DNA from 4 places in the Solibacillus sp. FSL W7-1436 genome. Region 3 is predicted to be linked to each of the others. Evidence: riboswitches for the same ligand, from Rfam matches in the RefSeq annotation. Region 3 holds a riboswitch; each other region holds the start of a gene.

Evidence for each region. A riboswitch is a leader RNA that binds a small molecule or an ion and turns the genes downstream of it on or off. The one in region 3 is predicted to bind S-adenosylmethionine.
Region 1: linked by a shared signal. The riboswitch ahead of MKX73_RS02225 (methionine ABC transporter ATP-binding protein) and the one ahead of metA (homoserine O-acetyltransferase MetA) in region 3 are both predicted to bind S-adenosylmethionine.
Region 2: linked by a shared signal. The riboswitch ahead of MKX73_RS08700 (O-acetylhomoserine aminocarboxypropyltransferase/cysteine synthase family protein) and the one ahead of metA (homoserine O-acetyltransferase MetA) in region 3 are both predicted to bind S-adenosylmethionine.
Region 4: linked by a shared signal. The riboswitch ahead of metK (methionine adenosyltransferase) and the one ahead of metA (homoserine O-acetyltransferase MetA) in region 3 are both predicted to bind S-adenosylmethionine.

Annotation. Positions count from the first base shown of each region.
Region 1 is NZ_JBBOWV010000001.1:430,973-436,634, reverse strand. It holds gene MKX73_RS02250 (acyl-CoA dehydrogenase family protein) at 1-1,487, shown strand, start outside; gene MKX73_RS02245 (arsenate reductase family protein) at 1,814-2,170, shown strand; gene gcvH (glycine cleavage system protein GcvH) at 2,251-2,631, shown strand; gene MKX73_RS02235 (toprim domain-containing protein) at 2,722-3,048, shown strand; gene MKX73_RS02230 (thioredoxin family protein) at 3,056-3,358, shown strand; SAM riboswitch class I at 3,420-3,522, shown strand; gene MKX73_RS02225 (methionine ABC transporter ATP-binding protein) at 3,667-4,695, shown strand; gene MKX73_RS02220 (methionine ABC transporter permease) at 4,688-5,356, shown strand; gene MKX73_RS02215 (MetQ/NlpA family ABC transporter substrate-binding protein) at 5,510-5,662, shown strand, end outside.
Region 2 is NZ_JBBOWV010000001.1:1,734,067-1,739,728, forward strand. It holds gene MKX73_RS08690 (hypothetical protein) at 1-232, shown strand, start outside; gene nfsA (oxygen-insensitive NADPH nitroreductase) at 489-1,223, opposite strand; SAM riboswitch class I at 1,469-1,583, shown strand; gene MKX73_RS08700 (O-acetylhomoserine aminocarboxypropyltransferase/cysteine synthase family protein) at 1,700-3,004, shown strand; gene MKX73_RS08705 (hypothetical protein) at 3,194-3,592, shown strand; gene MKX73_RS08710 (hypothetical protein) at 3,664-3,945, shown strand; gene MKX73_RS08715 (homoserine dehydrogenase) at 4,237-5,223, shown strand; gene MKX73_RS08720 (DNA-binding protein) at 5,353-5,583, opposite strand.
Region 3 is NZ_JBBOWV010000001.1:3,215,757-3,221,418, reverse strand. It holds gene plsY (glycerol-3-phosphate 1-O-acyltransferase PlsY) at 1-267, shown strand, start outside; gene MKX73_RS15905 (HesB/YadR/YfhF family protein) at 377-667, shown strand; gene MKX73_RS15900 (YczE/YyaS/YitT family protein) at 814-1,440, shown strand; gene MKX73_RS15895 (ABC transporter ATP-binding protein) at 1,561-2,331, shown strand; gene metA (homoserine O-acetyltransferase MetA) at 2,597-3,538, opposite strand; SAM riboswitch class I at 3,696-3,803, opposite strand; gene MKX73_RS15885 (nucleoside-diphosphate sugar epimerase) at 3,867-4,619, opposite strand; gene MKX73_RS15880 (AAA domain-containing protein) at 4,640-5,662, opposite strand, start outside.
Region 4 is NZ_JBBOWV010000001.1:349,199-354,860, forward strand. It holds gene MKX73_RS01630 (alpha/beta hydrolase) at 1-209, opposite strand, end outside; gene MKX73_RS01635 (gamma carbonic anhydrase) at 462-974, shown strand; gene metK (methionine adenosyltransferase) at 1,084-2,280, opposite strand; SAM riboswitch class I at 2,545-2,660, opposite strand; gene pckA (phosphoenolpyruvate carboxykinase (ATP)) at 2,860-4,446, shown strand; gene MKX73_RS01650 (alpha/beta hydrolase family protein) at 4,524-5,303, opposite strand; gene MKX73_RS01655 (NUDIX hydrolase) at 5,287-5,662, opposite strand, start outside.

The DNA.
Region 1 (5,662 bases), 2.8 Mb from region 3:
AAAAAATGTCACCGGCTGGCGGTTTCTCAATCACGCATGGTGCCCATGTAGGGATCGGTTCATTACCAATCGTATTATTCGGTAATCATGATCAAAAAACGAAGTACTTGCCGAAATTGGCTTCAGGTGCATTAATCGCAGCATATGCATTAACAGAGCCAGGTTCAGGTTCGGATGCATTAGGCGCTAAAACAACAGCTAAGTTAAATGAAGCAGGCACACACTATGTATTAAATGGTGAAAAGCAATGGATTACAAATGCAGGCTTTGCAGATGTATTCGTTGTTTACGCAAAAATCGATGGCGATAAGTTTACTGCATTCATCGTTGAGCGTTCATTCCCGGGTGTTTCTGTAGGTCCGGAAGAGAAGAAAATGGGGATTAAATCATCTTCAACTCGTACATTAATTTTGGAAGATGCGGAAGTGCCTGTAGAAAACCTGCTAGGTGAAGTGGGCCGCGGTCATATTATCGCGTTCAACATTTTAAATATCGGACGTTATAAATTAGGGGTAGGTACTGTAGGTGCATCAAAACGTGCATTTGAATTAGCAGTTGCCTATACGAACCAACGTCAGCAATTCAAAACAAAATTATCGGATTTCAACTTAACGAAAGAAAAAATCGCATCAATGGCTTCTCACATTTATGCATCTGAATCTTTAAACTATCGTACAGTTGGTTACTTTGAAGACCGTTTAAGCCAGTTGTCTGACGAAGAGCAAAAAGACGGCAAATCAATCGCAGCAGCAATCGCCGAATATGCTATTGAGTGCTCGATCGCAAAAGTATTCGGTTCTGAAACATTGGATTTCGTAGCGGATGAAGCGGTTCAGTTACACGGTGGTTACGGCTTTATGGCTGAGTACGAAGTGGAACGCATTTACCGCGACTCTCGTATTAACCGTATTTTCGAAGGTACAAACGAAATTAACCGTATGATCGTACCGGGCACATTTATGAAAAAAGCATTAAAAGGTGAGTTACCGCTTTTACAAGTAGCGCAAGAACTGCAAAACGAACTATTAATGCTTATGCCTGAAGAAATTGGTCAAGGTGCATTAGAGCAAGAGAAATATTTAGTGAAAAATGCGAAGAAGATCGCAGTACTTGCAGCAGGTGCAGCAGCACAACGCTATGGCGCAAAACTGGATGCAGAGCAAGAGCTGTTAGTGAACATCGCGAATATTGCGAACCAATTATACGCAATGGAATCTGCAGTAATCCGTACACAGAAAGCAATCGAGCGTGACGGAGAAGAAAAAGCAGCACAAAAAATTCTTTATACTCAAATTTTCTGTCAGGAAGCATTCGCAGAGATCGAAAAAGAAGCGAAAGAAACATTAATCGCTTCAGTTGAAGGTGACGATGCACGTATGATTTTATCGGCATTACGTAAATTAACGCGCAACAACCCTTACAACTTAATTCCGAAAAAACGTGAAGCTGCAGCGAAACTGATCGAAGCAGAAAAATATGTAGTTTAATAATTTGATTGTAATCGGGTGCATGGCCGTGCACCCGGTTTTTCTATGAATTTTCTAATAAAACAGGAAATGTTCTAATAAGATCTTAAAAGTTCTAATATATCGGGAAACTTCTAATATAAATACACTATCTTCTAATATGTCACCGGAATTTTCAAATAAGTGAAGCCATTCTTCTAATATCAGTTCACTATGTTCTAATATCTTCACACATCTTCTAATAAAAACCATATCCATTAAATGTCCGGTCATGCGAACACATTTTTGATTTGTCCTTCTATTTCCGTTACAATATAGGGAAATCCAGGGCAAAAAGGAGTACTTACATGACAGTAAAATTCATCCAATATCCGAAATGTACAACTTGTAAAAAAGCGCAAAAATGGCTAGACGAGCAAGGTGTGGACTATGAAAATATTCATATTGTTGAGCAGACACCATCTAAAGAGGAACTTAAAGCAATTTACGAAGCAAGCGGAGTGCCTTTGAAGAAATTCTTTAATACTTCGGGCATGAAATATCGTGAATTAGGCCTGAAAGATAAACTGCCGACAATGTCCGAAGATGAGCAATTGGAGCTATTAGCATCGGATGGTATGTTAATTAAGCGACCGCTCGTTACAGATGGAAAAAAATTAACTTTAGGATTTAAGGAGTCTGACTTCTTAGAAACTTGGAAATAAACAGTTATTCACATTGTATTTCCGAACGAAATATGGCAAAATGAACTTGATTGTACTACATATATTATGGAGGTTTTCGAATGAGCACACCAAAAGAGTTACGTTATTCAAAAGAGCATGAATGGGTTAAAATTGAAGACGGTAAAGCGACAATCGGTATTACGGATTTCGCACAATCTGAACTGGGCGATATCGTATTCGTAGAATTACCTGAAGTAGGCGATGAAATTTCAAAGGATCAGCCTTTCGGTAGTGTAGAATCTGTTAAAACAGTTTCTGAACTATATGCACCACTTTCTGGTAAAGTTGTAGCAATCAACGAAGAATTATTGGACAATCCAGAATACGTAAACGAATCTCCATACGGCAATGCATGGATGGTTACTGTTGAGTTAACTAGTGAAGCTGAAGTTGAAGAATTATTAGACGCAGATGCTTACACTGCATTAATCGAACAATAATATGAAACACTAAAGCCTTCTAATTAAAGGTTTTAGTGTTTTTTTGTTATTCTATATATAAAGGTGACGGATGAAAGGAAGCGTGTATGGATGGGAAAATGCATCGTTGTTGAAGGTCGTGCCGATAAAATGAGATTACTTCCGATATTAGCTGAGGACGTGACGATCATATGTACAAATGGCACAATAAGCGAAGTCAATTTGATTGATTTATTGGAAGACTATGAGCAAGATGAAATTATCACGATGTTTGATGCAGATAAAAACGGTGAAAAGTTACGTAAACTGATGAACCGTGCATATCCCGAAGCGACACAGCTAATCATACCTCATGAATATGTGGAAGTAGAAAAAACACCTACTAAAATCTTAAGGGATATTTTACTACAGGCAAAATTTTTAGTAAAAGAAGGATGACAGTATAATGGAACAATGGACGAAACAGCAGTGGGAACAGAACGTACAACAGCATGATCAGACAGCTTTTTTCTTATATACGCCTATGTGCGGCACATGTGAAGTGTCGGAAAAAATGTTGGATGTAATTGAGAAATTACTCCCAGATTTACCACTTGGTATGGCAAATATCAATTATTTAGGGGATTTGCCATATGAGTTGAAAATTGAAAGTGTACCTTGTTTAATCGTTTCAGACAACGGGGAACTAACGGATAAAATTTATGCGTTTAAATCCGTACCGTTTTTGTATGAAATATTAAAAAAGTAATTGACGTATTCACTTTGTCGTGATAAAGTAACATTCATAATAATAAAACTTAATAACGTTACTCTTATAAAGAGAGGTGGAGGGAAGTGCCCTATGAAGCCCGGCAACCAGCGTTTACGCAAAGGTGCCAATTCACACAAAGTTTAAACTTTGAAAGATGAGAGAACGGTTTACCGTATAAATGTATGTGAAACCTTTCTACTTGTCATGGTAGAAAGGTTTTTTTCATTCAACGGAGGTTTTGGATGAAAAAGAACATGATTTTGAAATAGCAAGCAGGTTATTTCGATTTAGAAGGAGTACAACCGATGATTGATATACAAAATATTACTAAAGTGTATAACACGAAAAACGGTAAACTTACGGCAGTTGATAATGTAAGCTTATCGATTAACAAAGGAGAAATATACGGTATTATCGGCTACAGTGGTGCCGGTAAAAGTACAATGATCCGCCTGCTGAACGGTTTGGAAAAGCCAACAACAGGGTCTGTCATTGTAGGCGGCCAGGATATTGCAAAAGCTTCCGGGGCAAAATTACGAGAAGCGCGTCAAAAAATAAGTATGATTTTCCAGCATTTCAATCTGCTCTGGTCCCGTACAGTCGAAGAAAATATCGCATTCCCACTTGAAATTGCAGGTGTTTCAAAAGCTGACCGTGAAAAGCGAGTAGAAGAGCTGATTGAGCTCGTTGGTTTAAAAGGAAGAGGGAAAGCATATCCTTCACAGCTGTCCGGCGGTCAAAAGCAGCGTGTGGGCATTGCAAGAGCGTTGGCAAACAACCCGGAAGTGCTTTTATGTGATGAAGCGACTTCAGCGCTTGATCCGGAAACAACGGATTCCATTTTGGAATTACTGCTCGATATTAATAAAAACATCGGTCTTACAATTGTACTCATTACACATGAAATGCATGTTATCCGCAAAATCTGTAACAGAGTAGCGGTAATGGAAGCCGGAAAAGTTGTGGAGCAAGGTGATGTATTGCAAGTGTTCCAGCATCCTCAAGCACCAATTACGAAAAACTTCGTATCACAGGCTTCTGGTGAAACGCAGGAAACACAAGCATCACTAGAACAAATTTTTGCCAACTATCCAGGAGGCAAAATCGCCAAATTAATATTTGCCGGGGCAACGACAGAACAGCCTGTCATCTCGCAAATGATCAAGCAATTTGACGTAGTTGTAAATATTGTCCATGGTAAAATCTCGAATACAACGGGCGGTTCATTCGGTACATTGTTTATTCATATCAATGGCGAACCGAAAGCAGTCGCGGAAGCATTAAGCTTTTTAGCGAAACAGGAAATTCAAACGGAGGTGATTGAGCATGTTTAATCAATTATTTCCGAACGTCGACTGGGGTAAAATGCTCGAAGCAACATATGAAACAATTTATATGACGGCTGTTGCGACAGTCATCACATTTATACTCGGACTTCTGATTGGGATTGTCTTATTTTTAACGAGCGACAATCAATTATGGGCAAATAAAATTGTCCACTTTTTAACAGGATCATTCGTAAATATTTTCCGGTCGATTCCATTTATCGTCCTGATCATTTTATTGATTCCGTTCACAAAGTTTTTACTTGGAACAATCCGTGGCGCAAATGCAGCATTGCCTGCGCTAATAATCGGTGCAGCACCGTTTTATGCGCGCATGGTATTAATAGCATTGAGAGAAATTGATAAAGGTGTCATTGAAGCGGCCCGATCAATGGGAGCGAAAACTTCTACTATTATTTGGAAAGTGCTGATTCCGGAAAGCTTACCAGCATTAATTTCAGGTATTACGGTTACAGCTGTCGCTTTAGTAGGATATACAGCAATGGCCGGCATTATCGGTGCGGGCGGCTTAGGTAACCTGGCATTCCTTGACGGTTTCCAGCGTAACAGGACAGATGTGACATTGATGGCAACGGTTTTAATTTTAGTTGTCGTATTCATCATCCAGTATATTGGGGATTTCATTACAGCAAGAGTGGACAAACGATAGTTAGTGGCTTCTAAGGCCGTAATTATAAATATTGGTGCATCGAAACAATATGGACGCAAACTTTAAAAAAGTGCGCGTCTATAAGATGAATAATCAGAATATAAAAAAGGTTTCGATAAACTGAACAAACTAAAAAAAGGGTAGGTAAAACAAATGAAGAAATTATTATCAAGCGTTATTTTAGGAGCTTCTGTGCTTGCTTTAGCGGCATGTGGAGGAGAAGATGAAAAATTAGTAGTCGGTGCTTCAAATACACCACACGCAGTTATCCTTGAAAAAGTTAAACCAATTTTAGAGGAACAGGGC
Region 2 (5,662 bases), 1.5 Mb from region 3:
TGCCGAAGAAGCGAAGGCGACGGTAAAAGTCGTGCGTGTTTATAAAGAGCGTGTAGGTGATTTCACGATCGTATCATTCCTGGCGAATACAGGTGAAAACTTCATCGTTTCTACAGAAGTTGCACCATTTGCGATTTACTTGCAAGAAGGTGACCAGGCGACGATTACGTATGCAAAAACAGGTGAAGATTTCCAACCTGTAAAATCATTGCAGATTGAAGGGTTGAAATAAATAAAGAAATTTGGGCAGAAGTATAAGTACCGTTGAATAAGAAGAAAATCCTTATTAAGAAACGGCTATTTTATAAAATTGATTGGAATGGAGGGGAGGCGACTCCAGCGGGATTAGCGTGACGCCTGAGACTACAGGCTCAGGCCACGCCCGCGGAAAGCGTCCGACCCGGAATGGAAATCAATTTTTAACGCTCAGCAAAAAAATGCTATTTTTCTCCCTCAGAGAGAAAAATAGCATTTTGGTTTTTATTAGCTTACTTCCAAGTAAAGCCACGTGAAGCGAGGAAGTCTTTCATATGCGGACGGTTTTGTTCAACTAAGTAATCAGCCATTTGTTTCGTCCATGTTGCCGTCTTCTGATTTGAAGAGCGGCTGCTGTAATAGTCTTCCATAATTCCATCATACTCATCCAGAAGCGTTTCGTACTTATCAACGTCATAACCATTTTCATGCAATACTGCAGCTACCGGTAAACGCGGTTTTGTTTCATTGCGTTTTGTCGGTGTGCCGATCGTCATCGCAAATAACGGGAAAACATATTCCGGTAAATTGAACAGCTCGCTGATTTCCTTAGGATTTGTTCGGGCACCACCGATATAGCAAATGCCGTAACCCATTGATTCGGCAGCAATTACGAAGTTTTGGGCAAATAATGCAACATCTGCTACCCCTACAAGCACGTTTTCAGCCGTGTCAGCAGAAATATCAACCCCGTGTTTTTGACCCGCTACTTGCAAACGTTTGAAGTCTACGCAAAACAAGAATGAGGCACCCGCTGTTTTGAACTGAAATTCGTTTTTAGACAGTTCACCAAGCTTCGTTTTCTTTTCTTCATCCGTTACCCAAATAACGCTGTATGCTTGTACAAAATGAGAACTTGCCGCCATTTGCGCTGTTTCGATCAAATCGATGACCGTTTCTTTTGAAATTTCCTCTCCTGTATATTTACGAACAGATGTATGACTGCGTAATAATTCTTTTGTATTCACGTGAACATCTCCCTTTTATGTAATTAAACGTAATGGTATAGCCTTCAAGCTTATTTTAGTCAATATTTTACTTGAAGTCGATTATTAGTGTCTGTTCGAATTCATAGGAAGGGAACTTTTGCATATCGTTAAATACAGATAAGAGCTATCAGAATAGAAATCTGAAAATTTTAATTTTTTTGTGTTGACATATCGGATTAGTATGTTTTATACTGAGACTCAACGATGGAACACAAATCACATAACTCTTATCAAGAGCGGCGGAGGGAATAGGCCCTGAGATGCCCGGCAACCAGTAAGTGATGAACTGACTAAGGTGCTAAATCCTACAAAATGGACAATCATTTTGAAAGATAAGAGGAGGCAAACTTGCTCATGCGCAACCCTCTTCTTAACTGAAGAGGGTTTTTTTCATTTAAAAAATCCTCCTCAAAAACACCGATTTCACCATCGATTAAATTTTTGGGGGTAATAAAATGACAAACTTAAGACCAGAAACACTATTATTACACGGGGGTCAAAAGCCAGACCCGGAAACAGGAGCAATCGCAGTTCCGGTGTACCGTACAACTGCCTATGCATTTAACGACACAGCTCATGCGCAACGTCTATTTGCATTACAGGAAACAGGCAATATTTATTCACGTATTATGAATCCGACAGTCGGGGCTTTTGAAGAACGGGTTGCTTTATTAGAAGGGGGCACAGCTGCAGTAGGGCTTTCATCTGGCGCAGCAGCAGTGGCATTTTCTATTTTAAACGTTGCAGGTGCAGGGGATGAAATTGTTGCGGCAGGTTCTCTTTACGGCGGAACTTACAATTTATTCGCAACTACATTGCCTCGCTACGGCATTACAGTAAAATTTGTGGATGAATCAGATCCTGCAAACTTCCAAGCGGCAATCACGGATAAAACGAAGGCGATCTTCGCTGAAATTATCGGAAATCCAAGCTTGAAAGTACTGGATATCGAAGAGGTAGCAAACATCGCTCATGACAATGGTCTTCCTTTATTAATCGACAGCACATTTGCTTCCCCATATGGAAGTAATCCGATCGAATTCGGCGCGGATGTTGTCATTCATTCTGCAACAAAATGGATTGGCGGCCACGGAACGACGATCGGCGGGATTGTCGTTGATGCCGGGAAGTTCGACTGGACGCAAGGAAGACATCCAGGATTTACAGAACCGGATACTTCTTACCACGGTCTACGCTACGGAATTGACACAGCAGGCGCTGCATTTGCGACAAAGCTTCGTGTTCAACTATTGCGTGATTTTGGTCCAACATTATCTGCTGACGCGGCATTTAATTTCCTGCAAGGACTTGAAACGCTTCATTTGCGTATTGTCCGTCATAATGAAAACACACAAAAAGTTGCCGAGTATTTAAGAAACCACCCATTTGTGGAATACGTAAATTACAACGGCTTTGAAGATTTTGCGACACATGATTTAGCGAAGAAGTATCTGAAAAACGGCTTCGGATCGATCATTACGTTCGGCATTAAAGGTGGGCGTGAAGCAGGTCGCCAAGTAATCGATAACGTGGAATTGTTCTCGCATGTAGCAAACGTCGGGGATGCCCGTTCATTGATTATCCATCCTGCTAGTACAACGCACCAACAGTTATCTGCGGAAGAATTAAAAACTGCAGGCGTATCGGAAGAGCTCATTCGCTTATCGATCGGGTTAGAAGCAGCAGAAGATATTATCGCAGATTTAGAACAGGCATTAGCGAAAGTTGCAGCTGAAGTAGGGGTGGAAACAAACGCATAATACCTTAAAAAAAGGCTTAGCTTTTCCCATTCGAAAAGCTAAGCAATTTTTAGAAAATTAATCCCTACTATTTTTATAAGTTTTATTGACAAATTGAATACCAAGTAATACAATAGGGATAATAAATTACCAACCGGAAAAATTTAAAGTGATGTTGCAGCATCATGGGAAGAAAAGGAGTTGTTCAAAATGGGGAAAGTATACAGTGCACAAAACGTAGCTGCCTATATTATTTATGAACTAAATGACGTAAAGGAATTTGTGAACGCTTGCGCTATCCAGCAAATTTTGGCGGATGTGAATACGATGTGGCAGCATGTTTTTGGACACAGTGCTTTCTCTGAACAAGCTCACGATCTTGCCACAGCGGGATATGTTGTAAAAGAAGTTGCCGAGGAATACAAAATTCATGGTACAGCCCATATTTTACAGCCGGCCAGAGAGTGGTTCTTAAAATATGGTGAATTTCAGTTAGTGGAGCGCCCATACGCGGTCCCTGACTACTCGGCAAAAGAGGAAATCGTCATGACTAAGATTTTAACTGCCTATCGTTTACGGGCATATAATGATATAAACATGGCAGTATAAAATATTTCCGGAACACTAGTGAGCCCCCTTGCTAGTGTTTTTTTATTTTCTGAAATTTTTGGGGGCGATGTATGGCTTTTATTAGAAAAACAGAAGCGTTTATTAGAAGAAGTTGTGGGGATATTAGAAGAAATGGTGATGTTATTAGAATTTGGATGAACTTGGCGTTTAGGGATGCAATTTTTGTAGCAAAAATCGCGTGCGAAAACGGTGTCGGCAGTTTTATTAGAACAATGGTGTGCGATATTAGAAAAAGTGTGGCCGATATTAGAAGATGGAGCGAGGATATTAGCACATCTCAGACCCATATTAGAACATTGAACGCTTATATTAGAAGATCGCACTTTTATTAGAACATTTTAAAATATATTAGATGATTTCCGAATATATTAGAAAATACTAAAGCACTTTCACTACTTGGCTCCAAATACAAGAAATCACTGGAAAAAATGACACCTCAGTCCTTAAATTAGCTCTTAAAAAATAAAATTTGAATGAATATTGACCGTTTACAGTAAACAAATGTCCTTCTAGGAGAGATTTCTCTTGTTTTCATGTATTATATAGGATAGAATTTTCTTTAAGATAAATTTTTTGAATTATTCGTTAATATATGTGTGTTAAGAATTTGGAGGAGAAAGGCAATGGCAACAATCAAGGCAGCGATCTTAGGATTTGGTACAGTGGGTCAGGGAATTTACCATATTTTAAATGAAAAGAGGCAGGAGCTTCGCGAAAAGCTAGGTGTTGAACTGGAGGTCGCGAAGATTTTAGTAACCGATGCAAGCCGTGAGCGTGTACCGGGTACAAAACATTTAATGACGGAATCAATGGATGACGTTCTGGCGGAAAATAATCTGCAAGTTGTTTTTGAAGCGATTGTAAATGAAGAGCCTGCATTTACTTATTTAAAGCGCGCTGTTGAGGCGAAATGCCATGTCATTACAGCGAATAAGGTGATGCTTGCAAAACGCGGCGAGGAGCTCGAAGCATTGGCGAAAGTTAATGGTGTATTCGTAGGCTACGAGGCAACGGTAGCAGGCGGTGTGCCGATTATTAAAACAATGAAAAACATTCTTCTAGTCAATGAAGTAAGCTGCGTTCAAGGAATTTTAAATGGAACGACAAACTATATTTTAACTAAGATGCGTGCAGAAGGCTGGAGCTTTGAACAGGCATTAGAAGAAGCGCAGCATTTAGGCTATGCAGAAGCAGATCCATTTAACGATGTATCGGGTCAGGATGCATTCAAAAAGCTTATGATTTTATCGAGCCTTGCATTTGGAGAGCAGCCAAATTGGGCAGATGTTGAAGTGATCGGCATCGATACAATCACGTCAGAGGAAGTAGCGGAAGCAACAGCGCAAGGTCTTCGCTATCGTCATGTGGCGGAAGTGGAGAAACTTGAAGACGGTACGATTCATGCGAAGGTGGCACCACTGCTGGTAAACAATGAACATCCGCTTTACCCTGTAGACGATGTATTCAATGCAGTGACGATGGAGACAAACTACATCGGGACATTATCCGTAATTGGGCCTGGAGCGGGGATGTATCCGACTGCAAGTGTAATGGTAGAGGATTACGCTGAAATTATCGGTAAACGTGCGGGGTTTACAGTCACTATTTAATAAGAAGAGATTAAAAAGAAGCGAACTCGATGAACGAATTCGCTTCTTTTCTTTTAATGAATTTAGACAATCTCGCATCGGGCCCTCCATGACTGATGGAGTTAACCGGGCGCTTTAACACTTTTATTCTTAGTCTTCATCTTTTATATCGACATCTTCAGGAATTGGTGTGTTCCTCCAGATTTCGATCTCTTCTTTAATTCGCTCGAGTTGCTGATGGTACGTATCAAATTGCGCACTGTTAATTAAAAAGTGTTCACCATCATGCACTGCTTTAATGCGACCGGTATAAATGTACTGTAAAACCTGATGTTCAGGCATGCCTATTTCTGCTGCAGTTTGTTCTACCGTTTTATACATCATGATGCCTCCTTTTTAGTTTTACTTAATCTTATTATAAAACGATTTTAGAAAAACTTCATCTCGAATAGACTTACAA
Region 3 (5,662 bases):
GGTGTTATTTTAGGCTATAATTTACCATTATTTTTAATTTTAATCATCGTATTTGTCATCGCCCTAAAGTTAACAAAGATGGTCAGCTTGTCTTCTATGATTGTATCCGCTGCAGCGGTTATTTATGTAATTGGGCATTGGATGATAACAGGTGAATATGCATTATTCATTTTAGTTGTTGTTCTGGCAGGCTTCATTTTTTACCGTCACCGTGAAAATATTAAGCGGATCAAAGCCGGTACCGAACCAAAAATCAAAGGATTTTAAACACTTGACTGAAGGAGTTTCCCTTCAGTCTTTTTTATACTTAAATTTTGGAACGCGGCCTTTGTAAGTTTTTTTTATTTACTGCATAATGACAGTAGAGGTGAAATATATGGAAATCAAACTGTCAGAAAAAGCACTCAATTGGTTTAAACAAGAGATGGAAGTAGAAAAAGGTGATTTTATTCGCTTTTATGCACGATATGGGGGTTCTTCACCTTTTCATGAAGGGTTTTCGCTAGGCATGACACGGGAGCAGCCCCATGAAATAGGCATCGAAAAGGTTGTGGAAGATATTCATTTCTACATCGAAAAATCCGACGAATGGTTTTTTAATGAACATCATTTAGTTGTAGATGTCGCCGATTCGTCCGATGAATTAACTTATTCGTATGAAAAATAAATGCCCTGTTCCCGCTTCCTAATACGAACAATTTGCCGCTCAAAAAGTTCAAATGTTTCGAATTTATTGTAAATCCATTTTTGCCGATTCAATCGTTATAATGAGTAAGGATTATATCGAGGATTGATGAGGGATTACATGTGAAAGTGAAACAGGAATTTTATTGGCGCTGCGTATTTTTCATCGCAGGCATCATTGTTTTATCATTAGGCGTCGCATTGACGATTAAAGGCCAAATACTTGGCGTCGGGTCGTGGGATGTCCTTCATATCGGACTGCAAAAAAACTTAGGCTTAACGGTCGGTATGTGGTCGATTATTTTAGGCTTGCTCATTCTGGCTGTCGATACGTTTTTCACGAAAAGATTGCCGAAAGTCGGAACTTATTTGGACATGTTCCTGACAGGGATTTTTATTGATATATTTTTGATTGTATTACCGGATGCGAATACGCTGTTGGAACAAACGTTGGCGTTTGCTGTCGGCGTAGTCCTGCTGGGCTTCGGCTGCGGAATGTATATGGTCGCAAACCTTGGTGTAGGACCTCGTGATACGCTAATGCTGCTGTTAGTGCACCGTCTCGGCTGGAGTGTCAACCGCGCACGTACGACAATGGAAGTAACGGTTGCCGTATTAGGGTTTGTATTGGGCGGACCAGTCGGAGTCGGTACGGTATTTATGGCGTTCGGCTTAGGGCCTGTCGTACAATGGGCGCTCAAATGGAACGGAAAGCTGTTCCACCGCGCAGCAGGTGTCGAAGGCGTTATTATATAAATAATGAGGAGAGCAAACATTATGCGTTTGCTTTTTTTTGTATTTAATTGTTACAATTTTCAAAAAATACTTTCGTAATAATGGAAAAAAGTGCATAGTAATAAGTGGAGGTGTTTTTAAATGATACATATTGAAAATATCCATTTATATCGCAATGACAAACAGATTTTAAACGATTTAAGCTGGCATGTACAAAAGGGACAGCATTGGGCTATTTTAGGGTTAAACGGCTCCGGCAAGACGACATTGCTGAAAGTAATTAACGGCTATATTTGGCCGAATGAAGGTAAGGTCCAAGTATTGGGTGAAACATACGGGAAAACATATATACCGAAACTGCGGACGCGGATCGGCTGGGTGAGCAATGCGATGATCGATAACTTCAACTGGCAGGATAATGCGATTGAAATCGTGCTCAGCGGAAAATTCGGTGCCCTTCGTCTGTTCAATGATGTGACGGAAGAAGAAATCGATCATGCGGTTTCGATCATGAAGCATTTTCACTGTGACCATTTAGCGAATAAATCATTCGAACATTTGTCGCAAGGTGAACGCCAGCGTGTGCAAATCGCAAGGGCGATTATGGCGGATCCGGAAATTCTAATATTGGATGAGCCGTGTGGCGGTCTGGACTTGATCGAACGGGAAAACCTGCTGCAAACGATTGAACAGATTGCAGAAGCAGACAACGGCCCTACCCTTATTTATGTGACGCACCATGTAGAAGAAATTCTGCCTTGTTTTAGCCATGTGCTATTAATGAAAGACGGAAAAAATATCGAAGCCAATGCACGCGAAGTTGTGTTAACAGACGAATTATTAAGCGATTTCTTCGGGCGGGAAATCAGTTTGCAGATCGAACGCGAACGTGCCTGGGTCGCGATTAAATAAAGAAGTTGGAAAATAAGTAAAAGTACCCTTGGATAAGAAGAAAATCCTTATTAAGAAATGGATACTTTTTAAAATTGATTGGAATGGAGGGGAGGCGACTCCTGCGGGAATAGCACGACGCCTGAGACTACAGGCTCAGGCCGTGCCCGCGGAAAGCGTCCGACCCGGAATGGAAATCAATTTTTAACGCTCAGCAAAAAAAGCTATTTTTCTCCTAGAGAAAAATAGCTTTTTGGGTTATGTTCCAGTTTTTAATTTATAAGCATTAAATATGATATTCAATATTTTCATCGACGTAATGCCATTCGTACGGTGTTTCTTGGTATACGTAGTAGTTCAGCCAGTTGTAGAACAACAGATGCGAATGAGCACGCCAAACATTTTTCGGTGCCTGCAGCGGGTCATTATTCGGGAAATAGTTGACCGGAATCTCCGTATTGTCCGGATCCTTCTCCTTATCGCGGAAGTACTCATCCGATAAAGTCGTTGCATCATATTCCAGATGCCCTGTGATCATAATATGTTTATTGTTTTTCGACTGAACGATAAACACGCCAGCATCATCCGAGTAGCTTAGTAGACGCAAGTCAGGGTGTGCCCGCACTTCATCAATCGAAACCGATGTGTGGCGTGAATGCGGTGCCACATACTCATCACTGAAACCCCGTACTAAATCAACGGTTAAATCCGTAATCACATGGGAATAAACACCGGAGCACTTTTTCGGCAATTCGAATTTTCCGATGCCAAAATGGTGATACAGGGCAGCTTGTGCGCCCCAACATATATACATGATTGAAGTGACATGATCATTTGCCCAGTCCATAACATGCGTAATTTCATTCCAGTAGCCTACATCTTCAAATTCCATTTTCTCGACTGGCGCTCCTGTAATAATGAGCCCATCAAAACGACGGTGCTTCACTTGGTCAAACGTCCGGTAAAAAGTATCTAAATGCGATTTGGAGACATTTTTTGATTCGTATGTAGCCGTGTTTAAAAATGTCACATCTACCTGTAATGGTGTATTACCGAGTAAGCGCAGCAATTGCAGTTCGGTTTTCTCTTTTTCAGGCATTAAATTAAACACTAAAATATTTAACGGTCGGATTTGTTGCGTTTTCGCACGGTCTTCCTCCATGACGAAAATCTTCTCTTTTCTAAGCAGCTCACCCGCCGGTAAATGTTTCGGAATATTAATCGGCATTCCACTTTCCCCCTCATAAACTTTTTCAACTATCCTTTAATAATCTGTGGTATTCAGGCAATGCATTGTTTTACGAGCGAAACGAAACCGTTCCGGAACAATATAAAAAGCCCCTCTCAATCCAGCAAAACAGAATTGAGAGGGGCTTTTTTACCCGTTCTTATCTGCCAAGGTTCACACCTTGCTGGAAGTAGCACCTTTCTAGTATGACTAGAGGTTGCTGAAGCATCATAAGGCCAAGTCCCTCCGCTTCTCTTGATAAGACTATTAAATTGTCATTAGTGTATCATGTACTTTATAATTTTGCAATAATTCCAAAAATATTATTTTACTCTTCCTGCAGCTGTTCTTTTTCTATATTGAATAAGATGGTTTCCAGCCGTTCATCCCATACACGTGTCAATGTATTGTATACCCGCACAAAATGCCTGTTTTCCTTTTGATCGAACAGTAAAAAACACAGGACCGGAATATCATTAATCTGAATCGATTCCGTCGAAACAACACTTGTTATATAATGCGGTACTTCATCTTCCGCCACCGGCTGTTCCGAAAGTTGCTGTTGAATAAAATCAACGAGCAACGTCTCTTCAATCGCTTCGATTTCTTCTGTTTCGATTGTCGGGAAAGGCTCCGGAAATTCTTCCAGATCCGCAAATTCCTCCAGGTCACCCCCGAGTGGCTGTTCATGAATCGGGCTGTATTGAATGAAATAACTTGTTTCTTCAAGTTCCTCTTCAAAAATGCCCGATTCCAGCTGTGCTTTCCCTTTGGCAGTAAGTGCAAATTCCTGTTCCTTCACAATCATACCCAGTCGTAACATTTTATTCGTCAAATCATGAATAAATAACAGTTCCACCAATAAAATTTCGGCTAATAGCTCCACATTTTTCAGTTTCGCCTTCTCAAATGAAATGAGCATCATTTTCATCAAAATATCCATGACATTACGCATTACCGGATGATATTTCACTTCCAATGTGTGAATCGGAATGGCATACTGCATTTGTTTTTTGATTTCAACGGGTGGATTTTGGGTGAGTTCTTTCTGCAGCTGTAAAACTGTATTTTGTAAATCCATTCAATCCAATCCCCCTGTTTCTACACAGCAAAATAGCCGTCTTGCTCTTTTACTGTCGTTAATACATGGGCATACATATCCCTTGTTTTCGCGCTCTTTGGACGCTTTGTGAACATTTCGGTACTGCCGACCATAATGAGCAGTTCCCGTGCGCGGGACAAGGCAACATTCAGACGGCGGTAATCTTTCGCAAATCCGATTTCTCCGCGCTCATTGTCATGATTCCGCACCATGCTGACGATAATGACATCCATCTCCATCCCTTGGAATTTATCGACGGATCCTGTACGGATGTGTAAATGCGGTACACTGATTTCCTGGTCGATCAGACGATTGATGCGCTTCACCTGCTCCGCGTAGAATGATATAACACCAACCGATTTTAATGCGTCCTGTGGAATCAGCCCTTGAGCTTTCGCCTGTTCTGTTGCGGCATTTAATTCAAGCAGCTGCTGTTTAATCTGTTCCAGCTCCGCTAAATTGAATAAACTCGAACCTTCTTTCATACGCTCTTCAAAATACGGCTTGGCATTCGGAATATCAAGCCATAGTAAATGGTGATTTCGTGTAATTTTTGATGTTTCAAGGAAATGATCACGTACGGCATCTGAATCCTCCAAACCACATTGCAGCTGTTCGGATTCATTTTCGTAAAACGGTGTGATAGTTGACATAATATTTTTATGCATTCGATATTGGAGTGCGAGCATCGTTTTGTTTTGCGATGGCAAATTGTTATAAAGACGCTCGAACAATGATTCTTCCAGTAACTTTTCAAGCTCCCGTTTTTCTTCAAATGTTGTACTTTCCTTCACAACTTGCTCCAATGTCTCTTCAAATGTCGCATCGCCTACAAGCGGCGGCAGCTGGTGATGGTCCCCAACTAAAATGATTTTTGCGCCTTTTAACATCGGCAACAGCAGTTCCGGCGGTGTTGCTTTCGAAACTTCATCAATAATGACGACATCAAATGTCGGATAGTTGTCCATAAACTCTTTATTGGCCGATGCGACACAAGTTGTGCCGATCACATTGGCATGTTT
Region 4 (5,662 bases), 2.9 Mb from region 3:
GTGTACTTGTAGTATTCTTTAAAATCCTCATCATGATACTTTGTATACTTTCCCTGTTCTCCATGTCCCGGCAAATCTCCCATTACAACATGAAAGTGGGAACTGCGGAACTTTTCGATTAACCATGCGTACCACCGATGATGTTCATATGCGCTATGAAGAATAACGACTACGGCTTTCGGTTGTTGCTCTGTTTCCCATTTCCACATGGCCATACTCCTTACATATAAATTATTTTTATGTCATACTCATGAGACCTTTAAATTATGGTCAGATTTTGCCAAGCGTCAAAAAATTACGATATTACTCTTTCTTTAACTTCGGCATCATTATATTACTATTTATTTGTTTAATTATAATACAATCCAGTTTAAAAGAAATGTTAATTGAAAAATCTTCACGTTTTGTTACGATATCTATAGATTTATCTACAATTTTATAGAAGAAATGAGGAATTGAAAATGATTTACCCTTATAAGGATAAAATACCGACGATCCACCCATCTGCATTTATTGCCGACTATGCCACAATTACCGGTGATGTAACAATAGGAGCCGAAACTTCAATCTGGTTTAACACGGTTATTCGCGGTGATGTCAACAAAACAATAATCGGCGACCGTGTCAGCATCCAGGATTTGAGCTGTCTTCACCAAAGTCCCGCTTACCCTCTCATTATTGAAGATGAAGTAACAATAGGTCATCAAGTAACATTACATAGCTGTACAATTAAGAAACGCGCTTTAGTTGGTATGGGTTCCATCATATTGGACGGGGCCGTAATTGGCGAGGGCGCATTTATCGGTGCCGGCAGTCTTGTACCACCGGGAAAAGTGATTCCTCCCAATTGTTTGGCGATGGGACGCCCGGCAAAAGTTGTTCGTGAAGTAACTGCAGAAGACCGCGCGGATATGGATCGGATTATTTCCGAATATGTGGCGAAGGGTCAATACTATAAATCACTTCAGAAATAATTACACACTCATATATTGTTTAACATAATCTCTACCTATTATATAGGAAATTCAATGGAAATTATAAAAAAGGAGCACTCCATCTAACTGGATGCTCCTTTATTTTATATTAAATTCCTGCTTTTTCTTTCAATTCAGCTGCTTTATCCGTATTTTCCCATGGCACATTTAAATCTGTGCGACCGAAATGTCCGTAAGCGGCTGTTTGCTTATAGATCGGGCGACGTAAATCAAGCATTTTAATAATGCCTGCAGGACGTAAATCAAAGAGCTCACGAACCCAGTTTACGATTTGTGATTCTGCTACTTTTCCTGTACCGAACGTATCAACCGCGATTGATACAGGTTGTGCAACACCGATTGCATAAGCCAATTGTACTTCAGCACGGTCAGCTAAGCCAGCTGCTACAATGTTTTTGGCAACATAACGTGCTGCATATGCTGCAGAACGGTCAACTTTCGTTGCATCCTTACCAGAGAATGCCCCGCCACCGTGACGTGCATAACCGCCGTAAGTATCAACAATAATTTTACGGCCTGTAAGACCTGCATCTCCTTTAGGTCCACCGATTACGAAGCGGCCTGTCGGGTTGATGAAGTACTTTGTAGCTTCATCCAATAAATGTTCAGGAACTACCGGCTTAATAACGCGTTCTTTAATGTCTGATTGGATTTGTTCCAATGTTGCTTCTTCATCGTGCTGTGTTGAAATAACGATTGTATCCACACGAACAGGCTCATTGTTTTCATCATATTCGATTGTCACTTGTGTTTTACCATCCGGACGTAAATATTCCAATTCACCTGATTTACGTACTTCTGTTAAACGACGCGCTAATTTGTGGGCTAAAGAAATAGGCATCGGCATAAGTTCCGGTGTTTCGTTACATGCATAACCGAACATTAAACCTTGGTCGCCTGCACCAATTGCTTCAAGTTCATCTTCCGTCATTGAACCTTCACGCGCTTCCAATGCCTGGTCAACACCTTGTGCAATGTCAGGTGATTGCTCCCCTACTGCTACCAGTACAGCAAGATTCTCAGCATCAAAGCCGTACTTACCGCGTGTATAGCCGATTTCTGCTACTGTATCGCGGATAATCCCTTTCATATCTACATACGTAGACGTTGTAATTTCACCAGATACTAATACTAAGCCTGTTGTTACCGTAGTTTCACAAGCTACACGTGCATTTGGATCTGCAGCTAAAATAGCGTCTAAAATGGCATCCGAAATTTGATCACAAATTTTGTCCGGATGTCCTTCCGTTACACTTTCTGATGTAAACAGTCGACGATTTGTCATGTCATTTCCTCCTAAATCACTTTGGCAATTGTTTTTTATTGATACGGTACTCATTACCCATGTCCGTTATATTGCAGAATTACGCAAATGCGTATCCGCTTTTTTAACGTCAAGCTATATTTGCTTTAACACGAGGGTCTGAAAGGCTGTAACTATATAATTTTCGCTCAGTACGAAATTGTAAAACAAAATAAAAAAAATCCTTTCTCTCATAGCCGTGTTCATCACACGTGAGGAAAGGATATTACGTTTCGTTACCTTTCACTCTTATCGTTCAAGGGAAATTTTGCCCTTGCATCAGGTTGGCACCAACACGTATATAATATACGCAGGTTGCCGGGTTTCATAGGGCCTGCCCCTCCACCAGCTCGGGATAAGAGTATCCGTTCAATTAAACATCTTACGCAAAAAAACAAGTACTGTCAACAAATTTTGACTTTTTTCGAACCGCCAAAATTTACGAAAAAAATAATTTGCAATTAGTATAGATTATTTCGCTTAATGTGTTATACTATTTTTGAATTAGGAATCAACTCCCCTCTATAAGGGAATACTATAAAAAAGGATGGTATTTAATAGATGAATTCGGTAGAAATTGCTAACGAGCTGAAAGAACTTTTAAACGGGGAAAACATTAAAACTCAATTATCTGTTCCGCAATTAATTGAAAAAGCGACATCACGCGGAGAAGCAACGCTAACTGTTGAAGGTGCTTTGCGCGCTGAAACAGGCAAATATACTGGCCGCTCTCCTAAGGATAAATATATAGTAGAAGAAGAAATTTCAAAAGACAAAATCGATTGGGGTAAAGTAAACCGTCCGATCTCAGCAGAAGTATTTGATAAACTTTATGTAAAAGTTTTAAATTACTTAAAAGAACGTGACGAGTTATATGTATTCAATGGTTTTGCTGGTGCAGACAAAGAGTCTCAATTATCTATTAAAGTAATTAACGAATATGCTTGGCATAACCTATTCTGTCATCAATTATTCATCCGCCCAACAGCAGACGAATTGGCTAAACACGCTGCCGAGTTTACAATCGTATCTGCGCCAAACTTCAAAGCAGATCCGGAAGTAGACGGTACTGGATCGGAAACATTCATTATAACATCTATCGAAAAGAAAATCATCTTAATCGGCGGAACTGAGTACGCAGGTGAAATGAAGAAGTCAATCTTCGGTATTATGAACTACTTGTTGCCTGAACAAGGTATCTTCCCAATGCACTGCTCTGCCAATGTTGGTGAAGAAGGCGATGTAGCATTATTCTTCGGTTTATCTGGTACAGGGAAAACAACTTTATCAGCTGACAAAGACCGTAAATTAATCGGTGATGATGAGCACGGCTGGTCTGACAACGGTGTATTCAACATTGAAGGTGGTTGCTACGCAAAAACAATCAACCTATCTGCTGAAAATGAGCCTGAAATTTACAATGCGATCCGCTTTGGTTCAGTTCTGGAAAACGTTGCAGTAGACCCTGAAACACGCGAATGTGACTATGCAGACGGTTCTTTAACGGAAAACACACGTGTCGCTTACCCAATCGACTTTATCGACAATATTGTATTACCATCAGTAGCAGGTCATCCAAATACAATCGTCTTCTTAACAGCCGATGCATTTGGTGTATTACCTCCTATCTCTAAATTGACAAAAGAGCAGGCAATGTACCACTTCCTAAGCGGTTTCACTTCTAAACTTGCCGGAACAGAACGCGGTGTAACAGAGCCTGAACCAGTATTCTCTACATGCTTCGGTTCTCCATTCCTACCGCTTGCTGCTACAGTTTATGCAGAGCAATTAGGTAAGAAAATTGACGAGCACGGTTCACAAGTATTCCTAGTAAACACTGGCTGGACTGGTGGCGAATACGGTGTAGGCAGCCGTATGAAGCTTTCATATACACGTAAAATGGTTCGTGCTGCAATCGAAGGGAAATTAAATAACGTTGACACTACAAAAGATGCTGTATTCGGATTAAACATTCCAGTAACAGTGGACGGTGTACCATCTAACGTATTAAACCCTCGTGATGCATGGGCAGACAAAGCTGCATATGATAAAAAAGCTTCTGAACTTGCTGAACTATTCAAAAACAACTTCAAGAAATTCGAGAATGTTGATGAAGAAATCGTTCAAAAAGGCGGCCCATTAGTATAATTTACTAATCAGCTACTTTATTTAACTAAAAACAGCATTTTTCTCTTAGAGAAAAATGCTGTTTTTTTATTGTATGTTTATTGTCGTTTCATCCAGTCACACAAGTTTCTTACAGTGTCTCGGTTTAGGCTTGGGGGATAGTGATGCTTTAATCCGGATGAGTACCATGTCTCAACAGTTTTCCCTTCCTTTTTTAAGCACTGCTCCAGTTTATACGCATGCTCAATATCAACATGCTGATCTTCTGTACCGTGAATAATGAGAACAGGATTTTGAAGTTTTTCGATTTCAAATAATGGTGTACGGTCATCATAGTTTTCCGGTACTTTGTTTGGCGTACCGCCCACAATTCTTTTTAAGCCGCGCCGCATATCAACACGTTCCCAATACGTTGCTGTCGCATCCGATACACCTGCCCATGTTACGAGCGATTTAATATCATCCCGTAAAATTGCGGTCCATAATACCATTAATCCGCCGCGGGAAAAACCATATAGATTCACTTTGTCCACTTCAATAAATTGTTTCAGTACTGCTATGCCGTTAACCGCATCATAACGGTCAACACCGGCAAATTCATCCTTACCTTCTCCCCCTCGATTACCGCGGTAATACGGGGCAAATACAACGAAACCTTGCATCGCAAATTGGGCAATGCGTGCAGGTCTGACCATGCCGATTGACTGGAGTCCCCCACGCAAATATAAAAGCGCTTCATATGTACCAGGGGCTTTAGGACGCGCCAATAAACCTTTTACACGCAGTCCTTGTGACCAATACGTAATTTCATCTAATCGGATATGGGGATTTGGTGACGGGTAATTGCGTATCGAAAAAATCTTACCATTGTCGTTCATGATTTTTCACTTCCTGCAACATCTTTTTCATTCCTGCATCCCGCATATAGAAACTTAATTTAGGCTGCTGCCACAGCTCTTCTTCTGTCAGCCATAACATGCCTTCTGTTTCATGGTCTCCTGTAAAAGGTTCAATGTCTTTTACCTTAGCAGTAAAGACTGCTTTGCAAAAGGGAATCTCATCATGCACAATGTAGTAGGCAAACCACTTTACATCTTCTATGACCACATTTGCCTCTTCGTAAACTTCACGGATAGCCGCTTCGTATAATGTTTCGCCGGGCTCCTGCTTGCCGCCTGGAAACTCAACACCACGACGGTGATGAATCGTGCATAACCATTTCCCTTTATATTTTACG